One region of the Polaromonas sp. P1_F1 genome, then DNA from elsewhere that is predicted to be linked to it. Evidence: predicted binding sites of a transcription regulator. Region 1 holds the regulator's gene; the other holds the start of a gene.
The links. Region 1 encodes NrdR, which represses ribonucleotide reductase genes. Its sites were predicted from a motif close to CACNANATNTNGTG; they were not measured.

Region 1 (7,175 bases):
CGTCGCGTAGTGCGGCTTCTGTGGCCTGGCGGGCGACTTCGTAGTCGAGTTGGTTTCTCGAGAGCGTTTCACCCGTGGTTGCGCGTCGCATCCCGATGGTCCCGAGAATCGTGATGACCAGCAGGAACATCAAGACTATAGGGAGGGACACTCCTCTTTCGAGGCGCGCTGTAGTGATTGGCATGCCGGCTCGCATCAGTAAATACCTGTCAAGTTATTTCGAATGGCAAATACGCGCTCGTATTTCTTGTAAATAGTCCGGTCGGTGGCCGCGTAGGTGATGTTGGCGCCCCGGCAGTTGGCATAGCTGCGCAAGGAGCCTGCCTTGTCCTGGGTGCGCGAGTTTTCCGGCGTACGGGTCAGCAAACACACCCTGATGGCGGTTACGCGCTGCCATGATGTGAAGCCCGCGACATCGGGCAATGCAGTCACTTCGGCAGCGGTATGGTAGGTCTCCGGAGACGTCCCAGCTGTCCCGGCCACCCCATATCGGATCACCATGTCTTCAATGCCTTCAAAAATCGGTTGATAAATGGTGTCTTCCGGGTTTTTTCCATTGCCGTTGCATCCGAGGCTCTTGGTATTCACTGTCCGGGTGGTACCGCCGACGCCCTGGGCCGTATAGCTGGTAGCGACCAGGCCAAAACGGTTGGATACGTAGCGCGGCCGTCCATCGGCAATCTGCGCCGCATTGTTGGGATCAAGGTCAACAGATTGCCTCAGGCAGTCGAACCCACTCCCAAAGGTCGATGCATCCAGCTCTGGCATGGTGAAATAGTTGATCACAACCGAATCTGGCGCAGTGGCTACCGTGCTGCCGCAAGCCCTGGTTGTGGGATTGAACACCGCGCCGTCGCACCCAAACAGCCCCTGGTTATAGGCCACGGCGGTTGAGTATTTGGTATTGGTGAATCCCCCCAAATTACCTGAGGCCGCGGAGGTGGTGGACATGATCATGGGGTAGAAACCCGCCATCTGAAGGTCGCGGCCAATCATGTCCAGTGCAAGCTTGCCGGTCTCATTGAGCATCGCCATATTGGCTGAGGCTGTAGCGGCCGAGCGGGTGCCCAGATATGCCGCCGCTGCCGCGAGGGCGAGGACCAGGCCGATGACCAGACTGACCAGCAGCTCGATCAGTGTCAAACCGCGTTGGCGGTAGCGCGGCTGCGCCATTCCGATGTGAAGTGTCTTCATGGAATCATCTCAAGATTGGCGCATTGAACGCCGGCCAGGGCGGTAGCCGTTCCCAGTGCAGTGGGGCAGCAGTTTCTTGCGGCGATTCCTGTGGTGGTCGCCGTGCATATGTCGGGTGAACGCAGTGTTGTACCTGTACCGTCCAGGTTGTCTTTGCTATACCAGGCAACGGTCACCAGGAAGCGCAAGTCCACGCCTTTGGTTCCGGTGGGCGTTACGATGCCCACCGCGCCCGGCAGCTGGTTGTTCAGGTCAAGACGCCAGATAGTGATGTCATAGGCCGCCAGCTCGGTCGGGGTACAGGTTGCGGTGTTGCAATCTTTGGCCGGGTTCAGGTAGGTCGGGGTTCCATCAATGGATGTACGTTCAGCGGCGTAGGTGCGGGAGAAGTTATAAGCGGTTGCGTCCGCACTGGCATTTGCCCTGATGCGATCCGCAAAGCTGCTGATGCTGGACGACAGCGCCGATCGCACCCATCCGGTTTGCTCGTACTTGAGCGAAGCCGTCTGCATGCCGACCATGCCGAGCACACCGATGGAAAGAATAAGCATGGCGATCAAGGCCTCGATCAGGCCTGCACCTCGCTGGCGACTCATGGACATGCGCTGACTCCTCCGTATTTTTTGACACTTACCCGGCCTGCTGAAGTGATGCAAATAGAGCGGTAGTGAGGACTGGTGTTGCTTTCGAGGATGTATGAAAGCGAGAAGTTGGACTGGGCAATGGATGCAAGCCCTCGAGAATCGAACGTTAGGCGCTTCAAAGAAGCACTATCTGACAGGTCAAAGCTGTCGACGCCAGGCTGGCGCACTGAAATCAGTGTCGAGCCGACCGTTGTCGGGTCGTTTTGTGTGGCGCTGCAACTGGGATTGGAAAAAACTATCCAGCCGGCTTGCCAGTTGCTCCCCGCCGTTGCGCATGTGGGGGTGCCCCCGGTAAGGGCATTGGAGGTATTGCTCGACATGCAGATGGTGACGCAATTGTTTCTGCTGATCGCTTCAATCCTCGCACGCGAGACGTCATTGGAAAATTCAGCCGTAATGGCGCCTGCCTGGTTTCGAACCATGAACTCCCTCAAATTAGGCAGTCCTATGGCCAAAATCATGGCTAAAACAGCAACTGTCACCATGATTTCGATGATGGTGAAGCCTGCGTCGCAAGCGCGCGGAGCCGCTTTGGTGGGGCGGCGTAAGGTTGTTGAGCACACGGTCATTCGCATGTCGTGAGTATAGGAACCGCCGTTGACGGGCGAGGCTCCGGCTGTCGGGCTCCGACTACCATTAATCTGGTGGCGGGTAGGGTTTTTGCCGTACCCGGAGCGATTTCTACCGCCTGACCTCGTCCACCAGGGTCTTGAATTCGTCAATATCCTCGAAGCTGCGGTAAACGCTCGCAAAGCGGACATAGGCCACCTTGTCGAGCTTGCGGAGCTCACGCATGACGAGCTCGCCGATGCGGTTGGACGGCACTTCCCGCAGCCCCAGGCTCAGGAGCTTTTCCTCGATGCGTTCAACCGCCGAGTCGACCTGCTCGGTGCTGACGGGCCGCTTGCGCAGCGCGAGGTTCAGGGACGCCAGGACTTTGCTGCGCTTGTACTCGATGCGCCTGCCGTCCTTCTTGACGATGGACGGGAAGGTGACATCGGGCCGCTCATAGGTTGTGAAGCGCTTTTCACATGCGCCGCACTGGCGGCGGCGGCGTATGAATTCGGCATCTTCGCCCACGCGCGTCTCCACGACCTGGGTTTCAAGGTGGCCGCAAAAAGGGCATTTCATGAGAGGTAGCCCGAATCTGAAGGTGTAAATCGGCCTCTAGCCCAATCAGGACATGCGCGGGCAGCTATCAAAATCATAGTGTCCGCACTGTCCGTCATGATCAGCGGTAGACCGGGAAGCGGCTGGTCAGGGCGTGGACCTTGGCACGGACCGCTTCGATGTTGGCCGCGTCGCGCGGGTTGTCGAGCACGTCGGCGATCAGGTTGGCCGTGGCGCGGGCTTCTTCGTCCTTGAAGCCGCGGGTCGTCATGGCCGGGGTGCCGATGCGCACGCCGCTGGTGACCATCGGTTTTTCGGGGTCGTTCGGGATGGCGTTCTTGTTGATCGTCATGTGGGCGCTGCCCAGCACGGCTTCGGCTTCCTTGCCGGTGATGCCCTTGGCGCGCAGGTCGACCAGCATGACGTGGCTCTCGGTGCGGCCGCTGACGATGCGCAGGCCGCGCTGGGTCAGGGTGTCGGCCACGATCTGCGCGTTCTTCACGACCTGCTGCTGGTAAGCCTTGAACTCGGGCGCCATGGCTTCCTTGAAGGCCACGGCCTTGGCGGCAATCACATGCATCAGCGGGCCGCCCTGCAGGCCGGGGAAGATGGCGCTGTTGATGGCTTTTTCGTGTTCGGCCTTCATCAGGATGATGCCGCCACGCGGGCCGCGCAGGCTCTTGTGTGTGGTCGACGTGACGATGTCGGCGTGCGGCACCGGGTTGGGGTACACGCCCGCAGCCACCAGGCCGGCGTAGTGGGCGATGTCGACCATGAAGATCGCGCCAACGGCCTTGGCCACCTTGGCGAAACGCTCGAAATCGATGCGCAGGCTGTAGGCCGAGGCGCCGGCGATGATCAGCTTGGGTTTGGCCTCGTGGGCCTTGCGCTCCATCGCGTCGTAGTCAATCTCTTCCTTGTCATTGAGGCCGTAGGAGACGACGTTGAACCACTTGCCGCTCATATTCAGGGCCATGCCGTGCGTCAGGTGGCCGCCTTCGGCCAGGCTCATGCCCATGATGGTGTCGCCGGGCTTGAGGAAAGCCAGGAACACGGCCTCGTTGGCCGATGCGCCGCAATGCGGCTGCACGTTGGCGGCCTCGGCACCGAAGATGGTTTTGATGCGGTCGATGGCGAGCTGCTCGGCCACGTCGACGTGTTCGCAGCCGCCGTAGTAGCGGCGGCCGGGGTAGCCTTCAGCGTATTTGTTGGTGAGCTGCGAGCCCTGCGCGGCCATGACGGCGGGCGAGGCGTAGTTTTCGCTGGCAATCAGCTCGATGTGGTGTTCTTGCCGGGCATTTTCAGCCTGGATGGCGGCGAAGATTTCAGGGTCGGTTTGTTCAACCAGGATGTTGCGGTGGTACATGGCAGTCCTTAAAGACGTGGTCCCTGCTATTGAAACAAGGGCTGCCCAGGCGAACGGCTGAACGCTTCGGCCCAACGGCTTTCAGCGGTGCGCTTCCCAGTGGTGTCCCACGTCAGCTCCAATGGTTGCGAAAACCTTGAGCCTATCGCCAGTCGCGCACCTCGCTAGTGTAACTGAGCGCGCCCAAAACCTGCCGCTTCCGGGCTTCTTCACCTGCACCCCGAAAAGCAAAAAGCCGGAGCGCTGTAGGCGGCCCGGCTTTTTTTGCAGTGCATGGGGTGAAAAGACCCCCAAGTCGCCCGAATCAGGACTGGTTCAGCAACGCCACCTTGTCAGGCGTCTTGCCTTCAGCTTCGGGCGTGGCCGGCAGGGAGGCCGGCACCGGGCGCGACGAGCCACCGGGTGTGGTGAAGAAAGGCGAGGGCGCACCGCGCTTGGAGGCAGACGCCACCACGGCCAGCAGGCGGGCATGTTCGCCCATCACCTTGCCGGCGTAACCGCCGTCGTCGTCCATGTTGGCTGCGCCTACATAGTATTTGAGGCCGCCCTCGACAGAGCCGGCGCGGGCGATGCATTCCTGCAGCACCTTGACGCCGACGCGCAGGTTGGTCACCGGGTCAAACGCCGCCAGCTTGCCGCCGAAGTTGTCGTACTTGTCGTGGTGCACCTTGGTCATGACTTGCATCAGGCCCTGGGCGCCGACCGGGCTTTGCGCGAACGGGTTGAAGCCGGACTCGATCGCCATGATGGCCAGGATCAGGGTGGGGTCGAGCTTGGCTTTCTGGCCGATCTCGAAGGCCTCGGCCACCAGCACGCTCAGCGGCTCGGGCGCGACGCCGTACTTCTTGCTCAGCCAGTAAGCCACCGCCGCCTGTTGGGCGGGCAGGTCTTTCGGGTTGGACGCCGTGGCGCGCTCAATGGCGGCCGGCTCGGTAAAACCGATGGCGGCTTCCTGGCGCTGCTGCAGCCAGGTCATGAGCTTGAATTCACCGGCCTGACGCAAGTCGGGCCGGGCAGTCAGGGTGATCACCGCAAACACGACTGCCAGGCCCAGAAGGGCGAAGCTGTTGTGGGTAATCTCGAAAAAGCCTTGGGAGATGTCGTCAACAATGTTTGAAACACTGCTTCGCACATTCTTGATGTGTGCGTTGACATTCAGGTTAAGGCCGAATTGTCCTAGCGCTGTCATAGCACTCCTTTCTACGCTTGCAGGCCCTTTGGGGGGCCAGGCAGGCTTTGATTGGGTCGCCATCAAACCAAGGCAAGCCTTGTGGGTGTTGACCCTTGTTTGACGTTGCCGGCTTCTTTGAGGAATAGGGCAGCGGGTTCGGGTTGTCCCTAGGATTCGTGGGACTGGCGGGATTCTATGGGGTTGGTTAATAACCTGTCAATAATAACAAATTGATTCTTTATATTAAAAAGTCAAATAAAAACCTTGATTTCCGGCAAAACCGGCCTGAATCAAGGTGTTTACGGGCTTTATTTGAGATGGAGCTCTAAGTTAAGTTTTGCCTCTAAAAAGCGCGATCAGCCTTTCGCGGCTGCGGTTGTAGGCCGTTTTCCATGTTGCATGTAGTCGCCGGATCGGCACCTGAGGCCGGCGCGGGTGGCCCCGGAGCACACAAAAAGGCAGCGGCAATCACATCCTGCGCTGTGATTGAAAAGATGGTCTTGCTTGCGGGACGGCAGGGGTTTAACCTGCAATTGCGTGTTCATTCACGCATCCAACCGGGTAACCAACCCCGGAAAATCTGGAAGCAATCACTTGCTTTCATCGCACTGGAGACGATAACTCTCTTCTTTGCGGAACCCCGACGGCATGAGCATAAACGCCCGCCGTCAACCCCGGTCGGCCTCGCTGCCCGGGGTTTTTTCTTTTGGGGGCGCGCTTTTCACAGGCCTCAATGCCCTTCGGTTGACCGTCTTTTTCAAATAAATCATTGACCTGGCGGCCCCGGCGCTAAAAACTCGACGCCTATGGCAATCAAAGATTTGAAGAACAAATGGCAGGAATTCAACTGGCGCGAGACCAATTGGCGGGAAATCGGAAAAACACTGCCGGCCAGGGCTGCCGCCGTGGGCCGGTCGCCGCTCTGGCAGCGGCGCGCGGCTTGGGCGGTGGGCAGTTTGCTGGTGTTGTGGGCGCTGGCTTATGCGGCCGTGCCGCCCATCCTCAAATCCCAACTGGAGAACATCGCTTCTGAAAAGCTGGGCCGCCAGGTCACCGTGGGCGAGGTCGACTTCAAGCCCTGGTCGCTCGAACTGACTCTTCGCGACCTGGCCATTGCCCGTGCCGGCCCGGTGGGTGGCGTTTCGGCAGCTTCTCCCCAGGCAACACCCCAGTTTTCCGTCAAGCGCCTATATATAGATGCAGAGCTGGAGTCCCTGCTTCGCCTCGCCCCAGTGGCCGACGCTGTTCAGGTGGACGAACCCCTCGCGTTTCTTACCCATCAAGGTGACGGCCGTTACGACATCGACGACATCCTGGAGCGCTTCAAAACACCCGCAGATGCCCCCGCCGGCGACCCGCCGCGGTTCGCGGTCTACAACATCGTCGTCAGCGGCGGGCGCATGGACTTCACCGACCAGTCCGTCGGCAAGACCCATGAACTGCGGGAGCTGGGCCTGTCGGTTCCGTTCCTGAGCAACCTCAAATCCCAACGTGAAGTCAAAACCTCGCCGCACCTGGCCTTCAGGCTCAACGGCAGCAGCTTTGACACCGCTGCCGAAGGCACACCCTTTGCCCAGACCCACAAAACCGACGCCACCCTCACGCTGCGTGGTTTCGACCTGAACCCTTACCTGGCGTACTGGCCTGCGAGCCTGCCCGTCAGGCTGCAAAGCGCGGTACTGCATGCCGA
Region 2 (7,175 bases), on a different contig from region 1:
AGACCAGCAAAGGCCCGAACGATGCGTGGTGATTACAGCCCACGGCTCGGCCGAAAATGCGGTGGAAGCACTCAAGGCCGGCGCGTTTGACTACCTCACGAAACCGGTCGACCTCAAACAATTCCGCAGTGTCGTGGCATCCGCCGTGCAGGGTGCCAAGCATCCTGCACTACAGGCCAAAAGCGATCGAAGCGCACCGGAACACGGCCCCGCCCCCTCCGCCCAGAAAAAAAGCGGGGACGGCACCCAGATTCTGCAAAAACTGGTGGGTGAGTCTGCCGTCATGCGCGCCGTCAAGTCGCGCATCGTCAAAGTGGCGGGAAGCATGGCGCCGGTCCTCATTCAGGGGGAATCGGGCACCGGCAAGGAACTGGTTGCACGCGCCGTACACGGCTGCAGCCACCGCGCGACAGGGCCTTTTGTAGCCGTCAATTGCAGCGCCATACCCGAAAACCTCCTCGAAGCGGAGTTCTTCGGTGCACGAAAGGGCGCTTACACCGGATCAGCGCAGGACCGGCAAGGCTACTTCCAGGCAGCCAAGGGCGGCACCTTGTTTCTCGATGAAATTGGCGACCTGCCGCTGGCCATGCAATCCAAACTTCTGCGCGCCATCCAGGAGCGCACCGTCAGGCCGCTGGGTTCGCCGCAGGAGGACACCGTTGACGTGCGCATCGTCAGCGCAACGCACAAAAACCTGGCGGCGGAAGCCCAGGAAGGGACATTCCGCCAGGATCTTTATTACCGGCTCAATGTGATTGAAATTGCCGTGCCGGCCTTGCGCGAACGCAGGGAGGATTTGCCGGCACTCTGCACTGCCCTGCTGTCAAGAATCTGCCAGGAGTCCGGCTTCAAGATGCCCGAGTTGACAGATGCCGTGATGGAGCAGCTGCAGTCCAGGCCCTTTAACGGCAATGTCAGGGAGCTGGAAAACATCCTGCACCGGGCCGTGGCGCTCGGCGAAGGAAGCATGCTGCATTTTGATGCGCCGGTCGAAGAGCACGTCGCCGTCCCGGAAAACCTGCAGGATTATCTGGACGGGCAGGAGCGAAACATCCTGACCAAGGTTTTGCTGGAGACCGGCTTCAATCGTACCGCCGCCGCCGCGAGGCTGGGTTTGAGCCTGCGGCAGATCCGCTACCGCATTGCACGCCTGAATATCGCCACGCCGGGCAATGACGACCTGGCCGATGGACTTGACCCTGCTGATGACCCCGCCTGAAAGCCCCAATGCCCTTCCCCGGCCTTTGTGGCAAAACGGCTGGTACCGCTACGCACGCGCACTGGCTTCGCCCAACTTTGGTCCACGCCCTCCCGGCGCGCAAATCGACCTGATCGTCATCCACTCCATCAGCCTGCCGCCAGGTGAGTTCGGCAATGACAACGTCCAGCGCCTTTTCACCAACCAGCTCGACTGGGAGGCACACGCTTACTTTCAGGGCATTCGCGGCCTGCAGGTTTCATCGCACTTTTTCATCGCCCGAACCGGCGCTCTGTGGCAGTTTGTGAGCTGTGACGACCGCGCCTGGCATGCCGGGGAATCCAGCTACCGCGGACGCACCAACTGCAACGACGATTCCATCGGCATCGAACTGGAAGGCCTTGAGGGAGATACCTTTGAAGCATCCCAGTATGAAACCCTGACCGGGCTGTGCGCCTCGCTTCTGCAGCGCTATCCCATTGAGCACATCGCCGGGCACGAGCACATTGCACCCGGCCGCAAGCAGGACCCGGGCCTTGGCTTCAACTGGCCTCTGCTGCAAAACTCGCTGTCGTCACCGGCTAGGTGTTTTCCCGAAATCATGTGACTGGTGCACCTGCACGCACTCACCATTGCGGTGCGTCTTGCTGTGGAAATTTCCGGTTATTTTTACCGCGCCAGCAGTGACCGGCGCTCTCAATCCAAGCCCGCGAAAAGCCGCGCCACAACGCTGCATCAGCTTCGCAAGCCTGATGGCATCAGGCTTTCAGCGAAGTTGAACGAGCCACCATCAAGCCCTGATCGAGGCGTCTGGAATGGGGCCTAAAAAGCCACAAAACGTAACGGTGCATTTAGTCAGCGATACACTACCTGTAGTGGCTTGTATTCCCTCCATACCCTAGGTATAGTGTCTAAGCCCTAATTCAGTTTGATGTAATTCGGGTCAGGAAATGAAGGAGCAGGTTGATAGGCCTGTGCAATACCTCAATATATCCAGAGACCCCGAACAGCACATCAAACCACCCATAAAACAAAGCAAAGAGGAAGTCATGCAAACTGCACAACACGCGGTGCCCGTCACGTCGAGCGTTCTGGCAAGCAACCCAGCAACCGGCGATACCAACGCGCAAAGCAACCCGCTCGCCCATTACCAGATCATCCGCCGCAATGGCGGCGTGGTGCCGTTCGAACCCAACAAGATCGCCGTGGCCATGATGAAGGCTTTCCTGGCCGTGCATGGCACGCAGGGTGCGGCTTCGGCCAGCGTCCGCGAAACCGTTGACGGCCTGACCCAGGCGGTCATCCGCGCCCTGATGCGTTCGCGCCCAGGCGGCGGAACCTTTCATATAGAAGACGTTCAGGATCAGGTCGAGCTGGGCCTGATGCGCGGCGGCCACCATGAAATCGCCCGCGCTTACGTGCTGTACCGCGAGAAGCGCACGCAAGAGCGTGCACGCCAGCCGCAAACCCAGGCACCTGCGGCGCCCCTGATCCATGTGACCGACCGCGGCAACCGCGTCGCGCTGGACATCCGCAACCTGCAGGCTCTGATTGAAGCGTCTTGCGCCAACCTGGGCGCAGATATCAAGCCCGACCCCATCGTTGCCGAGACCATGCGCAACCTCTATGACGGTGTGCCCATTGATGAAGTCTACAAGGCGTCCATCCTGGCAGCGCGCACCCTGATCGAGAAAGACCCTGACTACACCTACGCCACCGCACGCCTGCTGATGCACACCATCCGCCGCGAGGTGCTGGGTGAAGAAGTCAGTCAGGAAGACATGGCGATTCGCTACGCCGAGTATTTCCCGCAGTTCATCGCCAAGGGCGTACAAAACGAGCTGCTCGACGAAAAGCTCCAGCAGTTCGACCTGGCCCGCCTGGGCGCCGCGCTCAAGCCCGAACGCGACCTGAAATTTGACTACCTCGGCCTGCAAACCCTGTTTGACCGCTACTTCCTGCACGTGCGCAAACAGCGCATCGAGCTACCACAGGCTTTCTTCATGCGCGTGGCCATGGGCCTGTCGCTCAACGAGATCAACCGCGAAGAACGCGCGATCGAGTTCTACGAAATCCTGTCGTCCTTCGACTTCATGTCGAGCACGCCCACCCTGTTCAATGCCGGCACGCTGCGCTCGCAGCTGTCGTCGTGCTATCTGACGACCGTCGCCGACGACTTGGGCGGCATCTACGACGCCATCAAGGAAAACGCGCTGCTGTCCAAATTTGCCGGCGGCTTGGGCAATGACTGGACGCCTGTGCGCGCCCTGGGCGCCCATATCAAGGGCACCAACGGCGAATCGCAAGGCGTCGTGCCTTTCCTCAAAGTCGTCAACGACACCGCCGTGGCGGTCAACCAGGGCGGCAAGCGCAAAGGCGCCGTCTGCGCCTACCTGGAAACCTGGCACCTGGATATTGAAGAGTTCCTGGAACTGCGCAAGAACACCGGTGACGATCGCCGCCGTACGCACGACATGAACACCGCCAACTGGATTCCCGACCTCTTCATGCGCCGCGTGATGGAAAAAGGCACCTGGACGCTGTTCTCACCGTCGGACACACCCGACCTGCACGACAAGTTCGGCAAGGACTTCGAGAAAATCTACACCGCCTACGAAGCCAAGGCCGAGCGCGGCGAAATCAAGCCATCCCGCAAGCTGCAGGCCACCGACATGTGGCGCAAGATGCTGTCGATGCTGTTTGAAACCGGCCACCCCTGGATCACGTTCAAGGATGCCTGCAATGTGCGCTCGCCGCAGCAACACACCGGCGTCGTGCACTCGTCCAACCTGTGCACCGAGATCACGCTCAACACCAGCGACACCGAAACCGCCGTCTGCAACCTGGGCTCGGTCAACCTCGTCCAGCATCTGAAGGACGGCGCAGTCGACCACGAGAAGCTTAAAAAGACCATCACCACGGCCATGCGCATGCTGGACAACGTGATCGACATCAACTATTACGCCGTCAAGAAGGCCCGCGATTCCAACATGCGCCACCGCCCTGTGGGCCTGGGCATCATGGGTTTCCAGGACTGCCTGTACGAGCTGCGCGTGCCTTACGCTTCCCAGGAAGCTGTCGAGTTCGCCGACAAATCCATGGAGGCTGTCTGCTACCACGCTTACTGGGCATCGACCGAACTGGCCAAAGAGCGCGGTAAATATGCCACGTACAAAGGCTCGCTATGGGACAAGGGCATCCTGCCGCTGGATACGCTGGACATGCTGGCCGAGCAGCGCGGCGGCTATGTGGAAGTCGACCGCTCCGCCAGCCTTGACTGGGACGCTTTGCGCAAGAAGATTGCCAAAGACGGCATGCGCAATTCCAACTGCGTGGCCATTGCGCCCACAGCCACCATCTCCAACATCATTGGGGTGGATGCTTGTATCGAACCCTGCTTTGGCAACCTGTCGGTCAAGTCCAACCTGTCGGGTGAATTCACCGTCATCAACCATTACCTGGTCCGAGACCTGAAGCGCTTGGGCCTGTGGGATGACGTGATGGTGGTGGATCTGAAGCACTTCGACGGCTCCCTGCGCCCCATCGACCGCGTCCCGCAAGACGTCAAAGCCCTCTACGCCACGGCGTTTGAGATCGAGACCTCCTGGATTGTGGAAGCCGCAGCGCGCCGCCAGAAATGGATTGACCAGGCGCAGTCGCTCAATATCTACATGGCAGGCGCCTCGGGCAAAAAACTCGACGACACCTACAAGCTGGCCTGGCTGCGCGGCCTCAAGACGACTTACTACCTGCGCACGCAAAGCGCGACGCACGCCGAGAAGTCGACCGTGACCGCAGGCAAGATGAACTCGGTGTCATCGGGTACCGCGACGGCAGGCGGCGGCATGAGCGCGCTCGAAGCGGCAGCCGCCGCAGCGCAGGCGCAGATGAGTGCATCGCCCGCGACCGACATCAAATTCTGTGCAATCGATGACCCAGGTTGCGAGGCCTGCCAATAAAAAACCGAATCGTGCGCTGAGCTTCATCGCACGATTCGATGTAATTGAGCAACACAATTTTGTAGCGATGTGAATGAACACTTTTCATTTTGTATCGCTGCTTTCATAATCCCAAAGTATTGGAAACCTCTATGTTGACCTGGGACGAAGAAGTCAAACCATCTTTGCAAACATCTCACAACAGCGGCTTGCCTGAAGGCCGCTCGATGGAACTTCCGCCTCTTTCTTTGAACACTGCCGAGCAGCCCCAGGCGCAAGTGCGCATGCTCAACGACGGCGCGTTCGCACCTGTGCAAGCTGCAGCACCTTCTACGTCTGCCGCCGCACCCGCCAAGGCACAACGCGTCAAGGCCTCCGACAAACGCATCATCAATGGCCAGACCGACGTCAACCAGCTGGTGCCGTTCAAATACAAGTGGGCCTGGGAAAAATATCTCGCCACCTGCGCCAACCACTGGATGCCGCAGGAAGTAAATATGACGCGCGACATCGCGCTCTGGAAAGACCCGAACGGCCTGACCGAAGACGAACGCCGTCTGGTCAAGCGCAACCTGGGTTTCTTCGTGACCGCCGACTCGCTGGCTGCCAACAACATCGTGCTGGGCACTTACCGCCATATCACGGCACCCGAATGCCGCCAGTTCCTGCTGCGCCAGGCTTTTGAAGAGGCCATCCACACCCATGCCTACCAGTACATCACTGAATCGCTGGGCCTGGACGAAGCCGAAATCTTCAACGCCTATAACGAAGTGCAATCGATCAAGGACAAGGACCAGTTCCTGATTCCTTTCATTGAAGTGATTTCCGACCCTCACTTCAAGACCGGCACTACCGAAGCTGACCAGACCCTGCTCAAGTCGCTGATCGTGTTTGCCTGCCTGATGGAAGGCCTGTTCTTCTACGTGGGCTTCACGCAGATTCTTGCCCTGGGTCGCCAGAACAAGATGACCGGCGCCGCCGAGCAGTACCAGTACATCCTGCGCGACGAGTCCATGCACTGCAACTTCGGCATCGACCTGATCAACCAGCTCAAGCTGGAAAACCCCCATCTCTGGACCGCAGAGTTCAAGGCCGAGATCAAGGCATTGTTCATGAAAGCCGTCGAACTGGAGTACCGCTACGCCGAAGACACCATGCCGCGCGGCGTGCTCGGCCTCAATGCGTCCATGTTCAAAGGCTACCTCCGCTACATTGCCAATCGCCGTGCCACGCAGATCGGACTTGAAACTCTCTTCCCCAACGAGGAGAATCCGTTCCCATGGATGAGCGAAATGATCGACCTGAAAAAAGAGCGTAACTTCTTTGAAACCCGTGTGATCGAGTACCAGTCCGGTGGTGCCCTTTCCTGGGATTGATTGACCAGAAAAATACGCGAGACAAGCGAACAATGATTTCAAGAATTGCAATGACCAGTGACAGCACCGAAGAGTGCGCGTTGGGCTTTGCTCCTGTGTTCGCGGCGCTGGGACCGGTTTATCCGGGGCCCAACGCCGTGAATCGCTTTACGTACTCCAACCGTGAAGTGCTCTTTGCAACGTGATCAAGGAGAAAACTATGGCAACTGCGAAAAAAACTGCGGCTAAAAAAGCTGCTCCAAAGAAAGCCCCTGCGAAAAAAGTAGCGGCTAAGAAGGCTCCTGCGAAAAAAGCAGCAGCGAAAAAAGCTCCGGCTAAAAAAGCTCCAGCGAAAAAAGTAGCGGCCAAAAAGCCAGCTGCGAAAAAATCGCCAGCGAAAAAGCCAGCAGCCAAGAAGGTAGCGGCCAAGAAGCCAGCAGCCAAGAAAGCTGCAGCGAAAAAGCCAGCAGCCAAGAAGGCCGCGAAAAAGGTAGCGAAGAAACCAGCGGCGAAGAAAGCCGCTGCGAAAAAGCCTGCCGCCAAGAAAGCAGCGAAAAAGCCCGCTGCGAAGAAAGCCGCGAAAAAACCTGCTGCCAAAGCTGCGAAAGCACCCGCTGCAGCGGCTGCCCCTGCGGCTCAGACTACTCTGAACCCGCAAGCTGCCTGGCCGTTTCCGACAGCCAG

Region 2: the regulator NrdR is predicted to act here: its motif matches at 2,063-2,076, upstream of AC1DZE_RS02985 (ribonucleoside-diphosphate reductase subunit alpha).

What each region holds. Positions count from the first base shown of each region.
Region 1 is NZ_JBFUBJ010000002.1:114,433-121,607, forward strand. It holds gene AC1DZE_RS06720 (pilus assembly PilX family protein) at 1-196, opposite strand, end outside; gene AC1DZE_RS06725 (PilW family protein) at 196-1,194, opposite strand; gene pilV (type IV pilus modification protein PilV) at 1,191-1,796, opposite strand; gene AC1DZE_RS06735 (GspH/FimT family pseudopilin) at 1,787-2,599, opposite strand; gene nrdR (transcriptional regulator NrdR) at 2,520-2,969, opposite strand; gene glyA (serine hydroxymethyltransferase) at 3,070-4,314, opposite strand; ZMP/ZTP riboswitch at 4,351-4,480, opposite strand; gene AC1DZE_RS06750 (lytic transglycosylase domain-containing protein) at 4,619-5,503, opposite strand; gene AC1DZE_RS06755 (DUF748 domain-containing protein) at 6,292-7,175, shown strand, end outside.
Region 2 is NZ_JBFUBJ010000001.1:607,229-614,403, forward strand. It holds gene AC1DZE_RS02975 (sigma-54-dependent transcriptional regulator) at 1-1,219, shown strand, start outside; gene ampD (1,6-anhydro-N-acetylmuramyl-L-alanine amidase AmpD) at 1,206-1,805, shown strand; gene AC1DZE_RS02985 (ribonucleoside-diphosphate reductase subunit alpha) at 2,248-5,157, shown strand; gene AC1DZE_RS02990 (ribonucleotide-diphosphate reductase subunit beta) at 5,289-6,512, shown strand; gene AC1DZE_RS02995 (histone H1-like DNA-binding protein) at 6,712-7,175, shown strand, end outside.